Regions from separate parts of the Streptomyces sp. NPDC029139 genome, predicted to be linked through region 2. Evidence: riboswitches for the same ligand, from Rfam matches in the RefSeq annotation. Region 2 holds a riboswitch; the other holds the start of a gene.
The links. A riboswitch is a leader RNA that binds a small molecule or an ion and turns the genes downstream of it on or off. The one in region 2 is predicted to bind glycine.
Positions count from the first base shown of each region.

Region 1: another riboswitch for glycine. It lies ahead of gcvT (glycine cleavage system aminomethyltransferase GcvT); the one in region 2 lies ahead of gcvP (aminomethyl-transferring glycine dehydrogenase).

Region 1 covers NZ_JBVHWN010000001.1:31,936-39,104, reverse strand. Annotated here, with positions in the region: gene ACZ4VW_RS00175 (BREX system ATP-binding domain-containing protein) at 1-463, shown strand, start outside; gene ACZ4VW_RS00170 (L-serine ammonia-lyase) at 498-1,868, opposite strand; gene ACZ4VW_RS00165 (serine hydroxymethyltransferase) at 2,021-3,280, opposite strand; gene gcvH (glycine cleavage system protein GcvH) at 3,305-3,682, opposite strand; gene gcvT (glycine cleavage system aminomethyltransferase GcvT) at 3,778-4,902, opposite strand; glycine riboswitch at 5,062-5,164, opposite strand; gene ACZ4VW_RS00150 (AAA family ATPase) at 5,305-5,976, shown strand; gene ACZ4VW_RS00145 (enhanced serine sensitivity protein SseB) at 6,162-6,905, shown strand; gene ACZ4VW_RS00140 (enhanced serine sensitivity protein SseB C-terminal domain-containing protein) at 6,943-7,169, shown strand, end outside.
Region 2 covers NZ_JBVHWN010000024.1:7,126-14,294, forward strand. Annotated here, with positions in the region: gene ftsR (transcriptional regulator FtsR) at 1-280, shown strand, start outside; gene ACZ4VW_RS31545 (bifunctional nuclease family protein) at 334-807, shown strand; gene ACZ4VW_RS31550 (MerR family transcriptional regulator) at 982-1,611, shown strand; gene ACZ4VW_RS31555 (DNA polymerase IV) at 1,719-3,071, shown strand; gene ACZ4VW_RS31560 (PRC-barrel domain-containing protein) at 3,225-3,590, opposite strand; glycine riboswitch at 3,716-3,814, shown strand; gene gcvP (aminomethyl-transferring glycine dehydrogenase) at 3,992-6,877, shown strand; gene ACZ4VW_RS31570 (DUF5999 family protein) at 6,968-7,169, opposite strand, start outside.

The sequences.
Region 1 (7,169 bases), on a different contig from region 2:
CTCCGGCGCGGCCCTCACGGAGGCGCGGACCCTGGGCGACCTCGGCCGCGCCTCCATGCGCACCCGCAAGATCCGCAAGGCGCGGGAGCAGCTGCGCGCGGCCATGGCCCTGGCCGAGAAGTGCGGCGCCGCGGCGCTCGTCCGGGAGCTGCGTCAGGACCTGATCGAGACGGGCGCCAGGCCACGCCGGGACCGCGAGACCGGGCCGGCCTCGCTCACCCCGGCCGAACGCCGCACCGCCCTGCTCGCCGCCGGCGGACTGACCAACCAGGAGATCGCGAACCGGCTGTACGTCACGCGCCGCACGGTGGAGATCCACCTGAGCAGGGCGTACCGGAAACTGTCGATCTCGGACCGGCGCGAGCTGAACGGCATGATCCAGGACGACACGCCCCCGCCCCAGCCCCCCACCCCGCGCCGGCCGCCGGCCACCGCCTCCGCCCCGACCCGGTCCTGTGCCTGAGGCGCCGACGGCGCCTGAGCCGGGTCGTCGAACCTCAGCACTCGATGATGTTCACCGCGAGCCCGCCCCGGGCGGTCTCCTTGTACTTGACCGACATGTCCGCGCCGGTCTCCTTCATCGTCTTGATGACCTTGTCGAGGGAGACCAGGTGGCTGCCGTCGCCGCGCATCGCCATCTTCGCCGCGGTGACGGCCTTGACCGCCGCCATGCCGTTGCGCTCGATGCACGGGATCTGGACCAGTCCGCCGACCGGGTCGCAGGTCAGGCCCAGGTTGTGCTCCATGCCGATCTCGGCCGCGTTCTCGACCTGCTCCGGGGTGCCGCCCAGGACCTCCGCGAGGGCGCCGGCCGCCATCGAGCAGGCCGAGCCGACCTCGCCCTGGCAGCCGACCTCGGCGCCGGAGATGGAGGCGTTCTCCTTGAAGAGCATGCCGACCGCGCCCGCCGCCAGCAGGAAGCGCACCACGCCGTCCTCGTCCGCTCCCGGCACGAAGTTCATGTAGTAGTGCAGCACCGCCGGGATGATGCCCGCCGCGCCGTTCGTGGGGGCGGTGACCACACGGCCGCCCGCCGCGTTCTCCTCGTTCACGGCCATCGCGTAGAGGGTGATCCACTCCATCGCGAGCGCCTGCGGGTCGCCCTCGGAGCGCAGCTTGCGCGCGGTGTTCGCGGCGCGACGGCGGACCTTCAGGCCGCCCGGCAGGATGCCCTCGCGGGACATGCCGCGCGCGACGCACGCCTGCATGACGCGCCAGATCTCCAGGAGCCCCTCGCGGATCTCCTCCTCGGTGCGCCAGGCCTTCTCGTTCTCCAGCATCATCGCGGAGATCGACAGGCCGGTCTCCTTCGCCAGGCGCAGCAGCTCGTCACCCGTGCGGAAGGGGTACTTCAGGACCGTGTCGTCCGGCACGATCGGGTTCTCGCCCTGGACGGCGTCCTCGTCGACGACGAAGCCGCCGCCCACCGAGTAGTACGTCTTCTCCAGGACGAGGGCGCCCTCGGCGTCGTACGCGAAGATCGTCATGCCGTTCGCGTGGTACGGGAGCGCCTTGCGGCGGTGCAGGATCAGGTCCTCGTCGAAGTCGAAGGGGATCTCGTGCGCGCCGACCAGGTTGATCCGGCCGCTCGCCTTGATCCGCTCGAACTCCTCGTCCGCCGACTCGACGTCGACCGTGCGCGGAGAGTTGCCCTCCAGGCCGAGGAGAACGGCCTTCGGGGTGCCGTGGCCGTGCCCCGTCGCGCCGAGCGAGCCGTACAGCTCGGCCCGTATCGCGGCGGTGTGGGCCAGCAGGCCCTCGTTCTTCAGCCGGCGGGCGAACATCCGGGCCGCCCGCATGGGGCCCACCGTGTGGGAGCTCGACGGACCGATACCGATCGAGAACAGGTCGAAGACCGAGATGGCCACGGGAGACTCCTTGTGGGGGTGGTAGACGCCGTTGTCTGCCGGGGTGGAGCAGAAAAGCGCTGGAACACGGGGTGGGGCACCGCGCTCACTGTCCAGTGTGCGCGGTGCCCCGGAGCTTCGTACGAACGAAACTGGAACTAAAGCGTACGAAATTACTTCAGGCCGGGGTACAGCGGGTGCTTCTCGGCGAGAGCGGTCACCCGGGCCGCCAGCGACTCGGCGTCGAAGCCGGGCTTCAGGGTCTCCGCGATGATGTCGGCGACCTCGGCGAAGTCCTCGGTGGTGAAACCGCGGGTCGCGAGCGCCGGCGTGCCGATGCGCAGACCCGAGGTGACCATCGGCGGACGCGGGTCGTTCGGGATCGCGTTCCGGTTGACCGTGATGCCGACCTCGTGGAGACGGTCCTCGGCCTGCCGGCCGTCGAGCTCGCTGTTGCGCAGGTCGACGAGGACCAGGTGCACGTCCGTGCCGCCGGACAGGACCGAGACACCGTGCGCGGTGACGTCGTCCTGGACCAGGCGCTCGGCCAGGATGCGGGCGCCGTCCAGGGTGCGCTGCTGGCGCTCCTTGAACTCCTCCGAGGCCGCGATCTTGAACGAGACGGCCTTGGCCGCGATCACGTGCTCCAGCGGGCCGCCCTGGAAACCGGGGAAGACCGAGGAGTTCAGCTTCTTCGCGAACTCCTTCTTGGCGAGGATGATGCCGCCGCGCGGGCCGCCGAGGGTCTTGTGCGTGGTGGAGGTCACCACGTCCGCGTACTCGACCGGGTTCGGGTGCAGACCGGCCGCGACGAGCCCGGCGAAGTGGGCCATGTCGACCCACAGGTACGCCTCGACCTCGTCGGCGATCCGGCGGAACTCGGCGAAGTCCAGCTGACGCGGGTAGGCGGACCAGCCCGCGATGATCACCTTGGGGCGGTGCTCCTTGGCGAGGCGCTCCACCTCGGCCATGTCGACCAGACCGGCGTCGTCGACGTGGTACGCGACCACGTTGAACTGCTTGCCCGAGAAGTTCAGGCGCATGCCGTGGGTCAGGTGGCCGCCGTGGGCCAGGTCCAGACCGAGGATCGTGTCGCCGGGCTGGGCGATCGCGAAGAGCGCGGCCTGGTTCGCCGAGGCGCCGGAGTGCGGCTGGACGTTGGCGTACTCGGCGCCGAACAGGTCCTTGATCCGGTCGATGGCGATCTGCTCGGCCACGTCGACGTGCTCGCAGCCGCCGTAGTAGCGGCGGCCCGGGTAGCCCTCGGCGTACTTGTTGGTGAGGACCGAGCCCTGGGCCTCCATGACCGCGACCGGAGCGAAGTTCTCCGAGGCGATCATCTCGAGGGTGGACTGCTGGCGGTGGAGCTCGGCGTCGACAGCGGCGGCGACGTCGGGGTCCAGCTCATGGAGAGGGGTGTTCAGAAGCGACATGAATCGATCCCTAGGGGGTCTCGGTTAGCCGGCGGTGAATGCGGTGTACTCGTCGGCGGTGAGCAGGTCCTCCGGCTCGCCCTCGAGGCGCACCTTGAACAGCCAGCCACCCTCGAACGGTGCGGTGTTCACCAGGGAGGGGTCGTCCACGACGTCCTGGTTGGCCTCGACGACCTCGCCGGTCACCGGCGCGTACAGGTCGCTGACGGACTTGGTGGACTCCAGCTCGCCACAGGACTCGCCCGCGGTCACCGTGTCACCGACCTCCGGGAGCTGCACGAACACGACGTCGCCGAGGGCGTTCGCCGCGTGCTCGGTGATGCCGACCGTCGCGACGCCGTCGACGACGTCCGACAGCCACTCGTGCTCCTTGCTGTAGCGAAGCTGCTGGGGGTTGCTCATGGCGTGATTCTCCTGGATCGGGGGAGTGCTGGTGTACGCGGGTCTTACGAGATGAGACGAGAGATGAGACGAGGGGTGAGAAGCCGTGAGACGCGTCACTTCTGGCGCTTGTAGAAGGGCAGCGCCACGACCTCGTACGGCTCATGCGTGCCACGGATGTCCACACCTACACCCTGCGCGCCGGGCTCGGCGTGCGCCGCGTCCACGTACGCCATGGCGATCGGCTTTCCGAGGGTCGGGGACGGGGCGCCGGAGGTGACCTCGCCGATGACCCGGCCGTCCGCGACGACCGCCATGCCGGCGCGCGGGACCCGGCGGCCCTCGGCGATCAGGCCGACGAGCTTGCGCGGCGGGTTGGAGGCGGCGCGCTCGGCGGCGGCCTCCAGGGCCTTGCGGCCCACGAAGTCGCCGTCGTTCGTCGTCTTCTCGAACTTCACGACCCGGCCGAGGCCCGCGTCGAAGGGGGTGAGGGAGGTCGTCAGCTCGTGCCCGTACAGCGGCATGCCCGCCTCCAGGCGGAGCGTGTCACGGCACGACAGGCCGCACGGGATCAAGCCGACCGGCGCGCCCGCCTCGGTCAGCGCCGTCCAGACGCCCTCGGCGTGCTCGGGCTTCAGGAACAGCTCGAAGCCGTCCTCGCCGGTGTAGCCGGTACGGGCGATCAGCGCCGGGACCCCGGCGACTGTGCCGGGCAGGCCGGCGTAGTACTTGAGCCCGTCCAGATCGGCGTCGGTGAGCGACTTCAGGATGCCGGGGGACTCCGGGCCCTGGACGGCGATCAGGGCGTACGCGTCACGGTCGTCGCGCACCTCGGCGTCGAAGCCGGCCGCGCGCTCGCTCAGCGCGTCGAGGACGGTCTGCGCGTTGGAGGCGTTGGCGACGACCATGTACTCGGTCTCGCCGAGCCGGTACACGATCAGGTCGTCGAGGATGCCGCCGTCCTCCTGGCAGATCATCGTGTAGCGCGCGCGGCCGAGGCCCACCGTGGAGATGTTGCCGACCAGCGCGAAGTCGAGGAGCTCGACGGCCTGGGCACCGGTGACCGTGATCTCGCCCATGTGGGAGAGGTCGAAGAGGCCCGCCTTGGTGCGGACGGCGTTGTGCTCGTCGCGCTCGCTGCCGTAGCGCAGCGGCATGTCCCAGCCGGCGAAGTCGGTCATGGTCGCGCCCAGGGAGCGATGCAGCGCATCGAGGGCAGTCAGACGGGGGGCAGTGCTCATGGGTGTGGCTCCCGGGTCCCAGGGCAAAAAATCATGACGGACGAGGACGATCCTCCCCATCTGTCATGGAACCTGAGAGGTTCACCGAGGGCATCCTCGGCTTGCACCTTGGGTGGAGCCGCGCCGGGCACGCCGGGACGGTTCACTTTTCAGATCTGCCTCATCCACGCGGTACGGGGCCTGAGAGATTCAAGGGAGGGTCTTGCTCCTTCGGCGCCCGGGGCCCACCGTGGTGGTTCCGGGACTCTCCCGCGCGGATTCGAGCGGCCGGTATGAGGTTGTGTGCGCTTGGCGCGCACATCATTGCATGGCGGGTCTGATCGGCAAATCGCTTGTGCCTTATTACCGCTTCTTTACACTTCATGGGCAAGGGGTCCTCGGAACCCGACTGGGGGAGAAGCGATGACGTTCCAGCACACCGGCGCCTACGCCACGGGCACGGGCATAGCGGCCCAGCGTGCCCGGGCCAGGACCAGGAGACGCCGCTCCGCCACCCCCCTCCTGCGTGATCTGCGCGAGCGCGGCGGCCGGGGCCCCCGCGTGCTCTCCTTCGCCACCGGTGACCTCGTCGTCGTCTCCGGGCTGCCCGGCAGCGGCAAGTCGACGCTCATGCGGCGCGCGGCCGAGGGCCTGGGCATCGATTCGCAGGACGCCCGCGAGCGGTGGGAAGCGCGTCTCCCCCGCTTCCTGCCGTACGCCGTCTACCGTCCGCTGGCCCGCGTCGCGCACTACGCGGGGCTGCGCCGCGCGCTGCGCGCCGGCCGGAGCGTGGTCGTCCACGACTGCGGCACCCAGTCCTGGGTGCGCAACTGGCTCGCCCGGGAGGCCCGCCGCCGGGGCAGCTCCCTGCACCTCATCCTGCTCGACGTCACCCCGGCCGCCGCCCGCGAGGGTCAGCGCGAGCGCGGCCGCGGCGTGTCGGGCTACGCCTTCGCCCGGCACCGCCGGGCGGTCGGCCGGCTGCTGCGCGCCGTCGAGTCCGGCCGCCTGCCGCGCGGCTGCGCCTCGGCGACCCTTCTGGACCGGGACGCGGCAGGCGCCCTGCGCACCATCGGATTCCGTGACGCGGAGTGACGCGTCACCGTGCGGAGTGACGCCGGGAGGCGTCCGGCCGCCGCCGGACGCTGATGCGGACCGGCATACTCCGTACGCTTTTGGCCACGACGGCACCGGGGCGGCGTTAGGGTTCTGCCCCGAGGGCGCCGTGACCAGGGCGTGCAGGATGCGACCAGGGCGCGCGAGAAGGGGAACCGAGAACCGTGGACGTCACATGGCCGGGCAATGAGCTCGAAGAGGTGCTGGCAGCCTCGCTCGGCAACCCCGCCGCCGGAGGCCGGCTCGTCGAGGTGCTCGGACGGAGCCCCGTCTGGGTGCCCCTCCCCAACGGCGGCAGCCCCGAGAGCCGCGACCTGGACCTGCCCACGATGGAGATCGACGGACTGCCCTACGTCCCGGTCTTCAGCTCCGAGCAGCAGTTCCTGGCCTGCGTCGGCTCCCACATGTCCTTCACCGTCGCCCCGGCCCGCGACTTCGCCCGCGGTCTGCCGCCGCAGCTCGGCATCGCCGTGAACCCCGGCGGCACGGTCGGCGCCCCCCTGCCCCCGCCGGCCGTCGCCGAGCTGTGCCGGGTCGGCCGCACCCCGCTGGACGGCCCCGCGACCGGCGGCCGGGTCCGGCTGTTCGAGCCCGACTGGCAGGACGACCCCGTCGATTTCCTCGCCGCCGCGTCCGCCGAGTTCGAGGCCACCGGAGTCGTCGTCAGCGCGCGCCGCGCCCTGGCCAGTGTCGAGGGCACGGAACCCGCGCTCTTCGTCGGTGTCCAGCTCGCCACCTGGGACGGCGTCGACCGCAACGCGCCGCTCGACGCGCTCGGCCGCGCACTGGGCCGGGTCGAGGTGGCCTGGCCGGTCAATCTCATCCTGCTGGATGTCGCGCAGGACCCGGTCGGCGACTGGATGCTGGAGCAGGTGCGCCCCTTCTACCAGCGGGGCTCCGCGTCATGAAGCGTGATCGGTGGACGGAAGAGGGGCGGGACCAAGGGTGAGCGCGTCAGGCACCGCTGCGGCCGGACAGATCGAGCACATGCTGCGGCAGGTGGCACCCGGACGCTACGACGCGTACGAACAGCTGCTGCACGCCCTCGCCGACGGCACGGTGTGGATGCTGCTCTGGCAGGGCGCCCCCGGCTCGCCGGACGCCCAGTACGGGAACATGGAGGTCGACGGCTTCGGGTACGCCCCCTGCGTCACCTCCGCCCAGGAGCTCGC
Region 2 (7,169 bases):
CGCCGGAGCCGAGGGTGGCTACGACGCCGAGGCGATCACGGTGGCGAGACTTGTCGCGGATCTGGGGAGATTCGGTCTGGAACCGAGGCATCTCCGGGCGGTCAAAGCGGCCGCCGATCGGGAGGCGGGACTGGTCGAACAGATGGTCGCGCCGCTGCGCCGGCACCGTAATCCGCAGACCAGAGCCCATGCGGAGGCCACCGCCAAGGAGCTCGCCGGGCTCTCCGTACGGCTGCACGCGGCACTGGTCCAGACCGCTCTGGGGCTCCGGCTGCAGTGATCTTGCGGGGGCCCGACTACCCAAACCGGTCGGGCACGTCCTAGGGTTGCTGTGTGAACGAGCTCGACGTTGTGGGTGTCCGGGTGGAAATGCCCTCCAACCAGCCGATCGTGCTCCTGCGTGAAGTGGGAGGCGATCGGTACCTCCCCATCTGGATCGGACCGGGTGAGGCGACCGCGATCGCCTTCGCCCAGCAGGGCATGGCCCCTGCCAGGCCGCTGACGCACGACCTCTTCAAGGACGTCCTTGAAGCCGTGGGCCAGGAGCTCACCGAGGTCCGCATCACGGATCTCCGTGAAGGTGTCTTCTACGCGGAGCTGGTCTTCGCCAGCGGCGTCGAGGTGAGCGCCCGGCCGTCCGACGCGATAGCGCTGGCCCTGCGCACCGGGACGCCGATCTTCGGCAGTGACGGTGTGCTCGACGACGCCGGTATCGCGATTCCGGACGAGCAGGAGGACGAGGTGGAGAAGTTCCGCGAGTTCCTCGACCAGATCTCCCCGGAGGACTTCGGTTCCAGCAGCCAGTGAGGCCGTCCGCGCCGGGTGCCGTCAGGGCATTCGAGTAGCCTTTCCCCGAAGAGAGTCACGGGAAACCACTCTCAGGGTGATTATCACTCGGCGTGCCGAGTGTGGCGATCGTTGACGCACCCCGAGTGACTGCCTACCTTCGTGTGGGCAGGTCAAGGACGGAGGGTCGGCGTGATGAGCAGCGGCGACGGTACGGCAGGGGGCTCCCCCGGGCGGGCGCCCGGGGAGAGCGGTCCGTATCCGCTTCACGGCAGTGTGGGCGACTTCGGTACGGACGCGGATGTGGACGCGGACGGAGCATCCGGTACGGACGTGGTGGGATACCGCGGTCCGACGGCGTGCGCGGCGGCCGGGATCACCTACCGCCAACTGGACTACTGGGCGCGTACGGGGCTCGTCGAGCCGAGCGTACGGCCCGCGTACGGATCCGGGACGCAGCGGCTGTACAGCTTTCGCGATGTCGTCGTCCTCAAGATCGTCAAGCGTTTCCTGGACACAGGAGTGGCGCTGCAGAACATCCGGGCGGCCGTCCAGCATCTGCGGGCCCGTGGCTTCCGGGACCTGGAGCGGATGACGCTGATGAGCGACGGGGCCACGGTGTACGAGTGCTCTTCGCCCGACGAGGTCGTGGATCTGCTGCAGGGCGGGCAGGGTGTCTTCGGGATCGCGGTCGGTGTGGTCTGGCGCGACGTGGAGGCGGCGCTCTCGCAGCTGCACGGGGAGCGCGTCGACACCGGTGAGACGCTGATCGGCCACAACCCGGGCGACGAGCTCGCGCGGCGACGGCGCGACCGGGCGGTCTGACCGCGGACCGGCGGCACCCCGGCGGCCGGAGCGGTGTGGAGCGGTCCCTGGCGCGTCCGTACGTGAGTGCGGGCCGATTGTCAGTGGTGTAGGGCAGCATCGGACATGTGAGAGCCGCGCCGACGATCCTCCATCTGGACATGGATGCCTTCTTCGCCGCCGCCGAGCAGGCGGCGAAGCCGAGTCTGCGCGGAAAGCCGGTGGTCGTCGGGGGGCTGGGCCCGCGAGGGGTCGTCGCCACCGCCTCGTACGAGGCGCGCCGCTTCGGGGTCCACTCCGCGATGCCGATGGGGCAGGCCCGTCGCCTGGCGCCCAACGCCGCCTATCTCGTGCCGCGCTTCGCCTTCTACCGGGCGATCAGTGAGCACGTCATGGAGCTGCTGGGGCGCTTGTCGCCGCTGGTGGAGCCGCTGAGCCTGGACGAGGCCTTCGTGGACCTGGAGGCCGGGGGTGTGGCCGACGACAGCGCCGGCGCCCGCGAGGCCGGTGAGCGGCTGCGCAGGGACATTCTCGCCACCACGGGGCTGACGGGGTCGGTGGGGCTCGCCGGGTCGAAGATGCTGGCGAAGATCGCCTCGGAGGAGGCCAAGCCGGACGGTCTGGTGCTGATAGAGCCGGGGACCGAGCGGGAGCTGCTGGGGCCGAAGTCGGTGCGGATCCTGCCGGGCGTGGGGCCGGCCACTGGGGAGCATCTGCGGCGCGCCGGGATGACGACGGTGTCGGACCTCGCGGAAGCGGGCGAGGACGAGCTCGTACGGCTCCTCGGGCGGGCGCACGGGGCGTCCCTGTACAGGATGGCCCAGGGGTACGACGACCGGCCCGTGGTGGCCGAGCGCGACGCGAAGTCGGTGTCGGTGGAGGACACCTTCGACGTGGACCTGCACGACCGGGTACGGATCCGGACCGAGGTCGAGCGGCTCGCGGAGCGGTGCGTCACGCGACTGCGGGCCTCGGGTCACTCCGGACGGACGATCGTGCTCAAGGTGCGGCGGTTCGACTTCTCGACGCTGACGCGTTCCGAGACGCTGCGCGGGCCGACCGACGATCCGGTGGTGGTAAGGGAGGCCGCCGGGCGGCTGCTGGAGGGGGTGGACACCACGGGCGGCGTACGGCTGCTGGGCGTGGGGGTGAGCGGACTCGCGGACTACACCCAGGAGGACCTGTTCGCGCAGGCGGCGGAGCCTTCCGCGGCCGTGGAGGCGGAGGTGCCCGAGCCGGACGTCCCCGCACCGGAGGAACCGGCGGAGCGGCGCTGGTCGCCCGGACACGACGTACGGCACGCGGTCTACGGCGCCGGGTGGGTGCAGGGCAGCGGGGTCGGGCGCGTCACCGTGCGCTTCGAGGAGCCGGGGTCGGCGCCCGGGCGGGTGCGGACCTTCCTGGTGGACGATCCCGAGCTGGAGGTGGCGGAGCCGCTGCCGCTGGTGGGGCGTACGGGCGGGGAGGCGGCGGTCGCCTAGGGGGTGCCGGGTGTCGCGGGCCAGGCGGGGCTTTGCCACATGCCCGGGCCCCGGCACGGACGGTCTCGCCGGCGACGCCGCGAGCCCCGCCCCCGACGGCCCCGGCCGCCACGGGGCCGGGGCCGTGCGGCGGGGCGTCGCGGGGAGGGCCCGTCAGCCCTCCTCCTGGCCCGCCAGGCGGCCGAAGTCGCGGTCCAGAGGGGGCGGGGGCAGCGCGATGTTGTAGTGGCGGTAGAGCTGGAGTTCCTGCTCGGGGGAGAGATGCCGGCCCACGCCGAAGTCCGGTGCGTCCTTGATGAGAGACCGCTCGTAAGGGATGTGAAGGCCGTCGTCGGCCAGCTCGCTCGGCTCCAGGGGGACGAACGCGTCCCGGCCGAAGAGGCCCGTGCGGACCGCGGCCCACTCGGGAACGCCCGTGGCGTCGTCCAGATAGACCTCGTCCACGGTCCCGATCTTGTGTCCCTCACGGTCGTACGCCTTGCGGCCGATCAGGCTGCGCGGATCGATGTCGGTCTGCACGGTCCCTCCAACAGGTCGCAACTGCATCTACGAAGACCTACAAAGAATACGAAAGTGCACATCTGGGATGTCGGCCACTTGAGCGATGGGACCGAGAACCGCGCTGGTAGGCTGGCTGTGGCTGTCGACCCTGTGCGGGAGAGTCCTCCGGAGAAACCTTTCGGAGGCGCCGAAGGAGCAAATCCTCCCCGGAATCTCTCAGGCCCCTGTACCGCACGGACGAGGTCACTCTGGAAAGCAGAGCGGAGGTCCGACGGCATCCGCTCTCACCGACGGTGAAAACCGGCGTGCCTTCGGCGTGCCGGTGAAGCTCTCAGGTTGAGATGACAGAGGGGGAGGCCGTCCGGGCACCCGCGCCGTGGTGCCCCTCGCAGGTCGTGACGACCAGGAGGCCTCCGTACATGACCGCCAACCGCACTCCGCTCTCCGAACTCGAACAGGGCATCCCGTTCGAGCAGCGGCACATCGGGCCCGACGCCGAAGCACGGGCCAAGATGCTCGCGCAGGTCGGCTACGGCTCCCTCGACGAGCTCACGGCCGCCGCCGTGCCGGACGTGATCAAGAACGCCGAGGCGCTGGCCCTGCCCGCCGCCCGTACCGAGGCCGAGGTCCTCGCCGAGCTGCGCGCGCTCGCCGACCGCAACCAGGTCCTCGCTCCCATGATCGGCCTCGGCTACTACGGCACCTTCACCCCGCCGGTCATCCTGCGGAACGTGATGGAGAACCCCGCCTGGTACACGGCCTACACGCCGTACCAGCCGGAGATCTCCCAGGGCCGTCTCGAGGCGCTGCTCAACTTCCAGACCATGGTCGCCGACCTCACCGGTCTGCCCACCTCCGGCGCCTCGCTGCTCGACGAGAGCACCGCGGCCGCCGAGGCCATGGCGCTGTCCCGGCGCGTCGGCAAGGTCAAGAACGGCGTCTTCCTCGTCGACGCCGACGCCCTGCCGCAGACCATCGCCGTCATCGAGACCCGTGCCGAGCCGACCGGTGTCGAGGTCGTCGTCGCGGACCTGTCCGAGGGCATCCCCGCCGAGATCGCCGAGCGCGGCGTCTTCGGCGTGCTCGTCCAGTACCCGGGTGCCTCCGGCGCCGTCCGCGACATCAAGCCGCTCGTCGACGCCGCCCACGAGCTCGGCGCGATCGTCACCGTGGCCGCCGACCTGCTCGCGCTGACCCTGCTCACCTCGCCCGGCGAGCTCGGTGCGGACATCGCCGTCGGCACCACCCAGCGCTTCGGTGTCCCGATGGGCTTCGGCGGCCCGCACGCCGGCTACATGGCCGTCCAGGACAAGCACGCCCGCTCCCTGCCCGGCCGCCTCGTCGGCGTCTCCGTCGACGCCGACGGCAACAGGGCGTACCGCCTGGCCCTGCAGACGCGCGAGCAGCACATCCGTCGCGAGAAGGCCACCAGCAACATCTGCACCGCGCAGGTGCTGCTCGCCGTCATGGCCGGCATGTACGCCGTCTACCACGGCCCGGACGGTCTGAAGCAGATCGCCCAGCGCGTCCACCGCTACGCCACCGTCCTCGCCGCGGGCCTCACGGCCGGTGGCGTCGAGGTGGTGCACGGTTCCTACTTCGACACCCTCACCGTCCGTGTGCCCGGCAAGGCCGCCGCGGCCGTCGCCGCCGCCCGCGAGGCCGGCGTCAACCTGTACCTCGTCGACGCCGACCACGTGTCGGTCTCCTGCGACGAGACCACCGGCCGCGCCCAGGTCGCCGCCGTGTGGAGCGCCTTCGGTGTCGACGCCGACATCGAGGCGCTGGACGCCGCCACCGAGGACGCGCTGCCCGCCGGGCTGCTGCGCTCGGACGCGTACCTCACCCACCCGGTCTTCCACGCGCACCGCTCCGAGACGTCGATGCTGCGCTACCTGCGCAAGCTCGCCGACCGCGACTACGCGCTCGACCGGGGCATGATCCCGCTCGGCTCCTGCACCATGAAGCTGAACGCGACCACCGAGATGGAGCCGGTGACCTGGCCGGAGTTCGGCCAGATCCACCCCTTCGCCCCGGTCGACCAGGCGCAGGGCTACCTGACGCTCATCACCGAGCTGGAGGAGCGCCTCGCCGAGGTCACCGGCTACGACAAGGTGTCGATCCAGCCCAACGCCGGTTCGCAGGGCGAGCTGGCCGGTCTGCTGGCCGTCCGCGCCTACCACCGTGCCAACGGCGACCTGCAGCGCACCGTCTGCCTCATCCCGTCCTCCGCGCACGGCACCAACGCCGCCTCCGCGGTGATGGCCGGTATGAAGGTCGTCGTCGTCAAGACCGCCGACGACGGCGAGGTCGACGTCGCGGACCTGCGCGCCAAGATCGAGCAGTACCGCGACGAGCTGTCCGTGCTGATGATCACCTACCCGTCCACGCACGGTGTGTTCGAGGAGCACGTCGCCGACATCTGCGCCGAGGTGCACGAGGCCGGCGGCCAGGTGTACGTCGACGGCGCCAACCTCAACGCGCTGGTGGGTCTCGCCAAGCCGGGCAAGTTCGGCGGCGACGTCTCGCACCTCAACCTGCACAAGACCTTCTGCATCCCGCACGGCGGTGGCGGTCCCGGTGTCGGTCCGGTCGGCGTCCGCGCCCACCTCGCCCCCTACCTGCCGAACCACCCGCTCCAGCCCACCGCGGGCCCGGAGACGGGCGTCGGCCCGATCTCGGCCGCCCCCTGGGGCTCGGCCGGCATCCTGCCGATCTCCTGGTCGTACGTGCGTCTCATGGGTGGCGAGGGCCTCAAGCGCGCCACGCAGGTGGCCGTCCTCGCGGCGAACTACATCGCCAAGCGCCTGGAACCGCACTACCCGGTGCTCTACACCGGTCCGGCCGGTCTGGTCGCCCACGAGTGCATCGTCGACCTGCGCCCGCTCTCCAAGGCGACCGGCGTCAGCGTCGACGACATCGCCAAGCGGCTGATCGACTACGGCTTCCACGCGCCGACGATGTCGTTCCCGGTGGCCGGCACGCTGATGATCGAGCCGACCGAGTCCGAGGACCTGACCGAGCTCGACCGCTTCTGCGACACGATGATCGCCATCCGCGGCGAGATCGAGAAGGTCGCGTCGGGCCAGTGGCCCGCCGAGGACAACCCGCTGCGCAACGCCCCGCACACCGCGGCCGCGCTGGGCGGCGAGTGGAACCACGCGTACAGCCGTGACGAGGCGGTCTTCCCGGCCGGTGTGTCGGCCGCGGACAAGTACTGGCCGCCGGTCCGTCGGATCGACGGCGCGTTCGGTGACCGCAACCTGGTCTGCTCCTGCCCGCCGCTGGACGAGTACGACAACTGAGCATGAGCTGAGTGCCCTCGGCGACGGGCATGTTTCAGGGCCGGTTCGGAGGATTCCTCCGGGCCGGCCCTTGTCATGTGCCGCCCGCGGTCAGGCGGCGGTCGTCACCCGGCCCGCCGTCAGCGGGCGGTGCGGGGCGATGATCTGTCCGTCCGGCAGCAGTTCACCGGTGTCCTCGAAGAGCAGGACCCCGTTGCACAGCAGGCTCCACCCCTGCTCCGGGTGGTGCGCCATCAGTCGGGCCGCCTCCCGGTCGGCGGAGTCGGCGGTGGGACAGGCTGGCTGGTGCTGG